2 regions of the Lysobacter xanthus genome follow, and region 1 is predicted to be linked to the other one. Evidence: predicted binding sites of a transcription regulator. Region 1 holds the regulator's gene; the other holds the start of a gene.

What was found. Region 1 encodes FliA, which starts transcription of late flagellar genes. Its sites were predicted from a motif close to TAAAGTTTNNCNNNCNNNGGCCGATAA; they were not measured.
Region 2: the regulator FliA is predicted to act here: its motif matches at 1,592-1,618, upstream of motA (flagellar motor stator protein MotA).

Annotation. Positions count from the first base shown of each region.
Region 1 covers NZ_BAAGAB020000058.1:9,682-13,594, forward strand. Annotated here, with positions in the region: gene ACY35P_RS12305 (AAA family ATPase) at 1-1,364, shown strand, start outside; gene ACY35P_RS12310 (MinD/ParA family protein) at 1,351-2,223, shown strand; gene ACY35P_RS12315 (RNA polymerase sigma factor FliA) at 2,220-2,999, shown strand; gene ACY35P_RS12320 (chemotaxis response regulator CheY) at 3,221-3,613, shown strand; gene ACY35P_RS12325 (protein phosphatase CheZ) at 3,610-3,913, shown strand, end outside.
Region 2 covers NZ_BAAGAB020000003.1:58,922-62,834, reverse strand. Annotated here, with positions in the region: gene motB (flagellar motor protein MotB) at 1-688, opposite strand, end outside; gene motA (flagellar motor stator protein MotA) at 692-1,552, opposite strand; gene ACY35P_RS02230 (BON domain-containing protein) at 1,719-2,300, shown strand; gene ACY35P_RS02225 (TonB-dependent receptor plug domain-containing protein) at 2,364-3,913, opposite strand, start outside.

The sequences.
Region 1 (3,913 bases):
CCGAACCCGCGCCCGCCGCGCCGGTGAAGTCGGGCGACGACTTCCGCGCCCTGCTCGCCCGCCTCACCGACGCCGACGAGCCGACGCCGACCATCAGCGCCCGTGCCGCCGGCCTGGTGCAGGCGGAGGCCGAATACGTGCAGACCCGGGCGCAGGGCCACGTCGAGACGGACATCGCCCCGATCGAGATCGTCGAGGCCGCGGTCGCCATCGAGGCGCCCGTCGCCCGCATCGTCGAAACGCCGGCGCCCGCGCCGGTCGCCGCCCCCGACTTCACCCAGCTCGCCGCGATCCCCGCCGCACCCGTCGCGCTCGCCGCGCCGTCGTTCGTCGACGCCTTCGACCCGCTCGCCGAGATGGCCGCGGTGCAGGCACCCGCTCCGGCGATCGCACTGCCCGCGCCGGTGCTCACCGTCGCCGCGCCGCCGACGCTGCAGCTCGTCGTCAACCAGTCCGAGGACCCGACCATCGTCGCGATGCGCAACGAGCTCAGCTCGATGCGCCAGATGATCGAGCGCCAGATGGGCCAGTTCGGCCTGGAGCGCCTGCGCGGTTCGCCGGCGCGCGCGTTCGCCTTCGAGACCCTGCAGGCCTACGGTTGCGACGACGCGATCGCGCAGCAGATCGCCCAGCGCATCGATCCCAAGCTCGAGCCGTCGAAGGTCAAGGCGCCGCTGCTCGCCGAACTGGCGCGCATGCTCACCATCGCGCGCTCGGAACCGCTGGAAGACGGCGGCGTGTTCGCGCTGATCGGCCCGACCGGCGCCGGCAAGACGACGACGCTCGCCAAGCTCGCGGCCCGCTTCGCGCAGCGTCACCGCGCCCGCGACGTCGCGCTCGTCACCACCGACGTCGAGCGTCCCGGCGCCCGCGAGCAGCTGCATGCGCTCGGCCGCAAGCTGGGCATCACGGTGTGCGAGGCCGACGGCCCCGAAGGCCTCACCGACGCGCTCGACCAGCTCGTCGACTACCCGCTCGTGCTCGTCGACACCGCCGGCTACGCCGCGCGCGACAAGGCGCTGCTCGGCCAGGTCACCTGGCTGCGCGCCACGCGCAACCTGCGTTCGCTGCTCGTTCTGCCGGCCAACCTGCAGCCGCAGGACATGGCCGAGGCCGTTCGCCGCTACCGCATGGCGCAGCCGGAAGCCGTCGTGCTCACCAAGCTCGACGAGACCGGCCGCCTCGGCAGCGCGATCTCCGTCGCGATCAAGCATGGCCTGCCCCTTGCATACACCACGGCAGGCCAGCAGGTGCCCGCCGACCTCGAGGCCGCGGACGCGTCCCGCCTCGTGCTCCAGATCGAAAAACTCCGTCGCGCCGCCGACAACCCGCTCGCCACCGAGGAACGCCATGTCGTCGCCTAACCCCATCGCTTCCACCGCGCACGTCGCTGCGAACGAGCCGGGCCCGGTGCGCGTCATCGCCGTCGCCAGCGGCAAGGGCGGCGTCGGCAAGACCTCGGTGAGCGTCAACCTCTCGATGGCGCTGCAGAACGCCGGCCAGCGCGTGCTGCTGCTCGACACCGACCTCGGCCTCGCCAACGTCGACGTGATGCTCGGCCTCTCGCCGCGCTTCACCCTCGCCGACGTCTTCGCCGGCCGCTGCGAGCTCGCCGACACGCTGCTCGAAGGCCCGAACGGCCTGCTGGTGGTGCCCGCCGCGAGCGGCAAGCGCCACATGACCGAACTAACCCCGGCGCAGCACGTCGGCCTCGTGCACGCCTTCAGCCAGCTCGAGATGCCGATCGACGTGATGGTCATCGACAACGCCGCCGGCATCTCCGACAGCGTGCTGACCTTCTGCCAGGCCGCGCAGGACGTGATCGTGGTGGTCTGCGACGAACCCGCGTCAGTCACCGACGCCTATGCGCTGATCAAGGTGCTCACCCGCGAGCGCGGCGTGACCCGCGTGCAGGTGCTCGCCAACCAGGTCGGTCATCCGAGCGAGGGCCGCCAGCTGTTCGAGAAGCTCGAGCGGGTGACGTCGAAGTTCCTCGACGTCACGCTCAACTACCTCGGCGCGATCCCGCGCGACGAATGGCTGCGCCGCGCGATCCAACGCCAGGAAGCGGTGGTCGACGCCTTCCCGGCCGCGCCCGCCTCGATGGCCTTCCGCGAGATCGCCAAGCGCGCGGAGAAGTGGCAGACGCCGGCGGGCCCGCGCGGCCACGTCGAATTCTTCATGGAACGCCTGATCCCGACGGCGCGGAGCGCGACCGCATGAACATGACCGCGACGGCCGTCAAGGCCAATGTCTACAAGCAGACGCGCACCGCCAGCGCCGACTTCGATGCCAATGCCGTCGTCGTCAAGCACGGCGAGCTCGTGCGCCGCATCGCCCACCACCTCGCCGCGCGGCTGCCCGCGAGCGTGGAGGTGGACGACCTGATCCAGGCCGGCATGCTCGGCCTGATCGAGGCGGCGAAGAACTTCCAGGCCGACCAGGGCGCGGCGTTCGAGACGTATGCCTCGATCCGCATCCGCGGCGCGATGATCGACGAGATCCGGCGCGGCGACTGGGTGCCGCGCAGCGTGCACCGCCGCTACCGCGACGTGGTCGCCGCGACGCGCCAGGTCGAGCAGGCCAACGGCCGCGCGGCGAACTCGGCGGAGATCGCCAGCGTGCTCGGCGTCTCGCTCGAGGACTACCACCACATGCTCGAGGACGCCTCGCGCGGCCAGCTGCTCTCGCTCGACGAGCAGATGGACGACTTCGACGGCGAACCGCGACTGGCCGCGAGCTGCAACGTCACGCCCGCGCGCGAACTCGAACACACGGTCTTCCGGCAGGCGCTCGGCGAGGCGATCGGCAACCTGCCCGAGCGCGAGCAGCTGGTGCTGTCGCTGTACTACGAGCAGGAGATGAATCTGCGCGAGATCGGCGCGGTGCTCGGCATCAGCGAATCGCGCGTCTGCCAGATCCACGGCCAGGCCGTGCTGCGCCTGCGCGGCCGGCTGGGCGACTGGCGGGAAACCGCCGTGGAGCATGTCGAGGTGTAAGCCCGCGGCGGCCGGTCGTGGTGCCGGGTGCGTCGCGGCGGCCGGTGTGGAGGGCTGTTCCGTGCCGCGCTGCACGCAACGGCCGCGCCCAAGCGGCCGACATGCCCGTTTCCTCCCGCGTTGCGACGCGTCGCGGACATTCGCCGACCCATTCGTCCGCGCCGCCTCAAGAACCCCCTTTCCCCGCCGTTAGTCGGTCAAGGACCGCCCGGAACCCGTCCATGGACAAGAACATCAAGATCCTCATCGTCGACGACTTCTCGACGATGCGCCGCATCGTCAAGAACCTGCTCAACGACCTCGGCTTCTTCGACACCACCGAGGCCGAGGATGGCAACAGCGCGCTCGTGGAGCTGCGCAAGGCCAAGTTCGACCTCGTCATCACCGACTGGAACATGCCGGGCATGCCGGGCATCGACCTGCTCAAGGCGATCCGCGCCGACGACGTGCTCAAGACGATCCCCGTGCTGATGGTGACCGCCGAGTCCAAGCGCGAGCAGATCATCGAGGCCGCGCAGGCGGGCGTGAACGGCTACGTCATCAAGCCCTTCACCGCCGGCACGCTCGGCGACAAGCTCGGCAAGATCTTCGAGCGCATCGGGGCCGCCGCATGAGCGCCGCGCCGGGCATCGGCGAGCCCGAACGCAGCGCGGTGATCGCCAAGCTGCAGGCGGCGCTGTGGGCGCTCGAGCACGACGATCACGACGCCTGGCGCGCCAACGTCGACGAACTCATCCAGTGGCGCACGCAGCCGCTGGTGCAGGGCTTCGTGCGCCTCGCGCGCGAGCTCACCGCCGCGCTCGGCGACGGCAGCGGCAGTGCGGCATCCCTGCCGGAAGCCTGCTCGCGCCTCGAGCACGTCGTGCAGCTGACCGAATCCTCGAGCATGCGCACGCTCGACCTGATCGACGAAT
Region 2 (3,913 bases), on a different contig from region 1:
CCCAGTTGCTGTAGCCGATCTTCGCGGCGTACGGCGTGGTGTCGGTGTGGCCCGAGATCGCGACGCGATTGGGCACGCCGTCGATGTACTTCGCCAGCTCGACGAGGATCTGCCGCGTGTAGGGCTTCAGCTCGGGCGATCCCAGGTCGAACATCGGGCGGTTCTGCGCATCGATGATCTGGATGCGCAGGCCTTCGGGCGTGATGTCGATCAGCAGCTGGTCCTTGAACGGCTTGAGCGCCTGGCTCTGGCCGATCGCCTTCTCCAGCAGCTTGCGCAGGATCTCGAGCTTTTCCTTGTCGGCCTTCTCGAGCGCCTTGCGCACGGCATCGTCGTCCGCGGTCTTGCCGTTGCCGAGGCCCGGGATCCTGGCATCGCCCGCGCCCGGCGGATTGCGCAACTGCGAGAACATCTTGATCGGCGTGTCGCCAGCGCCGCCGGGCCCCATCTTGCCCTGCACCGCCGTGCTCGTACGGCCCTGCACGGCGCTCGGGTTCTTGAAGTAGTCGGCGATGCCGCCGAGCTTCTCCTGCGGCATCGTGGCGGCGAGCCACATCACCATGAAGAACGCCATCATCGCGGTCACGAAGTCCGCGTACGCGACCTTCCACGAGCCGCCGTGATGCCCGCCGCCGCCCTTCTTGCGGCGCTTGATGAGGATGATCGGCGCGGGCTGCTGCGCGGCCATCGATCAGCCCTTCGCGGACTTGAGATCCGCTTCGAGGTCCTGGAACGACGGCCGGATGTCGGAGAACAGCAGCTTGCGCGCGAATTCGATCGCCACGCTCGGCGCGTAGCCGCGCAGCGAGGCGATCAGCGCCATCTTCACCACCTCGAACGCCTTGCCGTCCTCGTGTGCGCGGTTTTCCATCGCGCTCGCGATCGGGCCGACGAAGCCGTACGAGATCAGGATGCCGAGGAACGTACCGACGAGCGCCGAGGCCACCTTCTCGCCGATCTCCGACGGCGCCGCGCTGCCGACGATCGACATCGTGTTGATGATGCCGAGCACGGCGGCGACGATGCCGAAGCCCGGAAGCGCGTCGCCCACCTTCTGCATCGAATGCGCCGGCTCCAGCGCCTCGTGGTGGTGCGTCTCCAGCTCGTACTCCAGCAGCGACTCGAGCTCGTGCGGGGCCATGTTGCCGCCGACGATGAGGCGCAGGCAGTCCGTGATGAAGTCCACCATGTGGTGGTCGGCGAGCACCTTCGGATACTTCTGGAAGATCGAGCTCTCGTTCGGCTGCTCGATGTGCGCCTCGATGGCCATCATGCCTTCGCGGCGCATCTTCACCAGCAGCTCGTAGATGAGCTTGAGCAGGTCGACGTAGTCGCCGCGCGTGTACTTGGGCCCCTTCATCACGCCCTTGACGCCGGCGAGCGAGGCCTTGATGACCTTGATGGGCGTTGCGATCAGCCACGAGCCGACCGCCGACCCGACGATCACGATGATCTCGTTGAGGTGCCACAGTGCAAGGATTTTGCCGCCGACCATCATGAAGCCACCGAGCACGCTGCCGATGACGACGACGGCTCCGATGATCAGGTACATCCTTGTGGCTCCAGCGCTGCGGGGGACAGGTCACCCGAACTAACGGCGGCCGGGCCCCGGACTTGAGTTCGCGCGGCGCCAAGCGGCCGTTGGCGAGTCGTCCGCGTTGGCGTGCCGGTCACGGCCGGGGTCCGAGCATCGGGGCTTCGATCCGCAGGAGCCCGACATGAACCGCGAGACCCCGCACCACGGCCCGAACCGCGACGCCGGCGCGCGCCTCTACGAGGACATGCCGTCGGTCACCGACCACGGCGGCGGCCGCTCGCCCCGCGACGATTCCTTTGGCCCGCCCGCAATCGGCGGCCCGCAGGAGCCGCGCTACGGGCAGGACCTGCGCGCCGACGAGTCGCGCGCGCTCGACCTCTCGACCCAACGCGCGATGCATGGCCAGAAGCGTCGTGGGCCGAAGAACGCCACGCGCTCGGACTCGCTGATCACCGAGGAGCTCAACGAGCGCTTCACCGACGACGATCTGCTCGACGCGAGCGAGATCCTGCTGCGCTCCGAGGACGGCCGCGTCCTGCTCACGGGCAATGTTCCCGAGCGCTGGATGAAGCATCGCGCGGAGGACATCGCCGAGTCCGTGCGCGGCGTCGTGGACGTCGAGAACCGGATTCGCGTCGACGACGGCACCGCGTCGATCGGCCCGGGCGGCGCCGTGCGCAGCGGCCTGAACCAGCCCGGCAGCGGCTTCTCGAGCTCGCCGCCGAACGAGGACTGGCAGGCCCGCGACGACCGCGTGGGCTGACACCGACCTACAAACAGGAACGCCCGCATCGCTGCGGGCGTTCTGTCGTGCGGATGCGGCGGATCAGAAGCCCATCCACAGCCTCGCGAAGTACGCCCGGCCGCTGAGGCCGAACTGCACGCTTTCGAAGATGTGGCCGTTGTCGGTCTCGTTCGGATCCTGGCGGCTCGGGAAGACGTCGAACGCGTTCGTGACGCCCAGCGTGAGCTTGGCCTTCGGCGTGAAGCTGTACGTGCCGCTGACGTCGGCCGACGTCTTCGCCGCATAGCGCTGGTTCGGAACGCCCGCCTCCGTGCCGGAGAACGTCCCGAGTTCCTGCGGACCGAAGTGGATGATCTTCAGGTTCGCGTTCCACGGGCCGCCGGTCCAGTCAAAGCCCAGCACGGCCTTGCGGCGCGGCGAGCCGTTTTCGACGAAGAGGCGATCGCGCTCGGGCAGCAGCGCGTCCTCGCGCCCGGCCAGCGAGGCCGGTGCATTGACCTTCGTCACCTCGGTGCGGTTGAAGTTCGCCGCGAAGAACGTATCAAGCGTACCGCCCAGCAGCGCATGTCCGTTCCACGCGGCGGTGAGGTCGAGGCCGGTGGTGCGGGTGTCCACCGCGTTGACGAAGAAGCGCGCCACGCCGATGTCGCGCGCGGCGAGGATCGCGCCGATGTTCGGATCGTCGTTGCCGAACTCGCCGGTCAGGATGATGCGGTCCTGGATGTCGATGCGATAGGCGTCCGCGGTGACGGAGACGGCACGGGACGGCGACCACGTGATGCCGAGCGTGCCGCTGCGCGACGTCTCCTCCTTCAGCGACGGAATGCCCGCCGCGACGGCGAGCGCGCTGTCGTTCGGCGCGATCACGATGTCGACGGGCTGGCCGCTGATGAAGTCGGTGATCGTCGACGAGAAGTACTTCTGCTGCAGCGACGGCGCGCGGAAGCCCGTGTTGAGCGAGCCACGCACCAGCAGCGCGTCGGTGGCGCGGAAGGCCATCGCCACCTTGCCGTTCAACGTCGAGCCGAAGTCGCTGTAGTCCTCCCAACGCACCGCGAAGTCGGTCGTCAGGCGGTCGGTCATGTCCAGCTCGAGGTCGGCGTAGAGCGCGTCGCTCTGCCGCGTGCGGTTGGTCACGTCGACCGGCTGGAAGCCCGGGAAACCCTGGCTGCCGGCGTTGCCGCCGGTGCCGGCGCCGTCCGCATCGATGTACGAGCCGGGTTCGCCCGCGCGGATGCGGTAGCGCTCCTGGCGGTGCTCGGCGCCGAACGCGATGTTCATGCCCTGCAGCACGCCGTCGAAGAAGCGCGAGACGTCGAGGTTGGTGGTGTCCTGCTGGAACGAGAAGCCGCCGGCGTCGAAGCGCGTGGCACTCGTCGCCGGGCGTCCGCCCAGCGCGTTCGCGTTGGCGATCGAGGCGTTGAGCGTGTGGTTGATGTCGTAGCGCAGCTCGTTGTAGCCGTGCGTCTGCGAGACGTCCCAATGCCACAGGCCGATGTCGCCGCGCAGGCCGAGGATGCCGAAGCGGTCCTGCAGATCGCCGTCGATGAACGGCACGAAGCCGTTCGGGTACATCGCCGCGGAGTTGCGCGACGGGATGTCGTCGCTGCCGACGCCGCCCCGCGCGAACG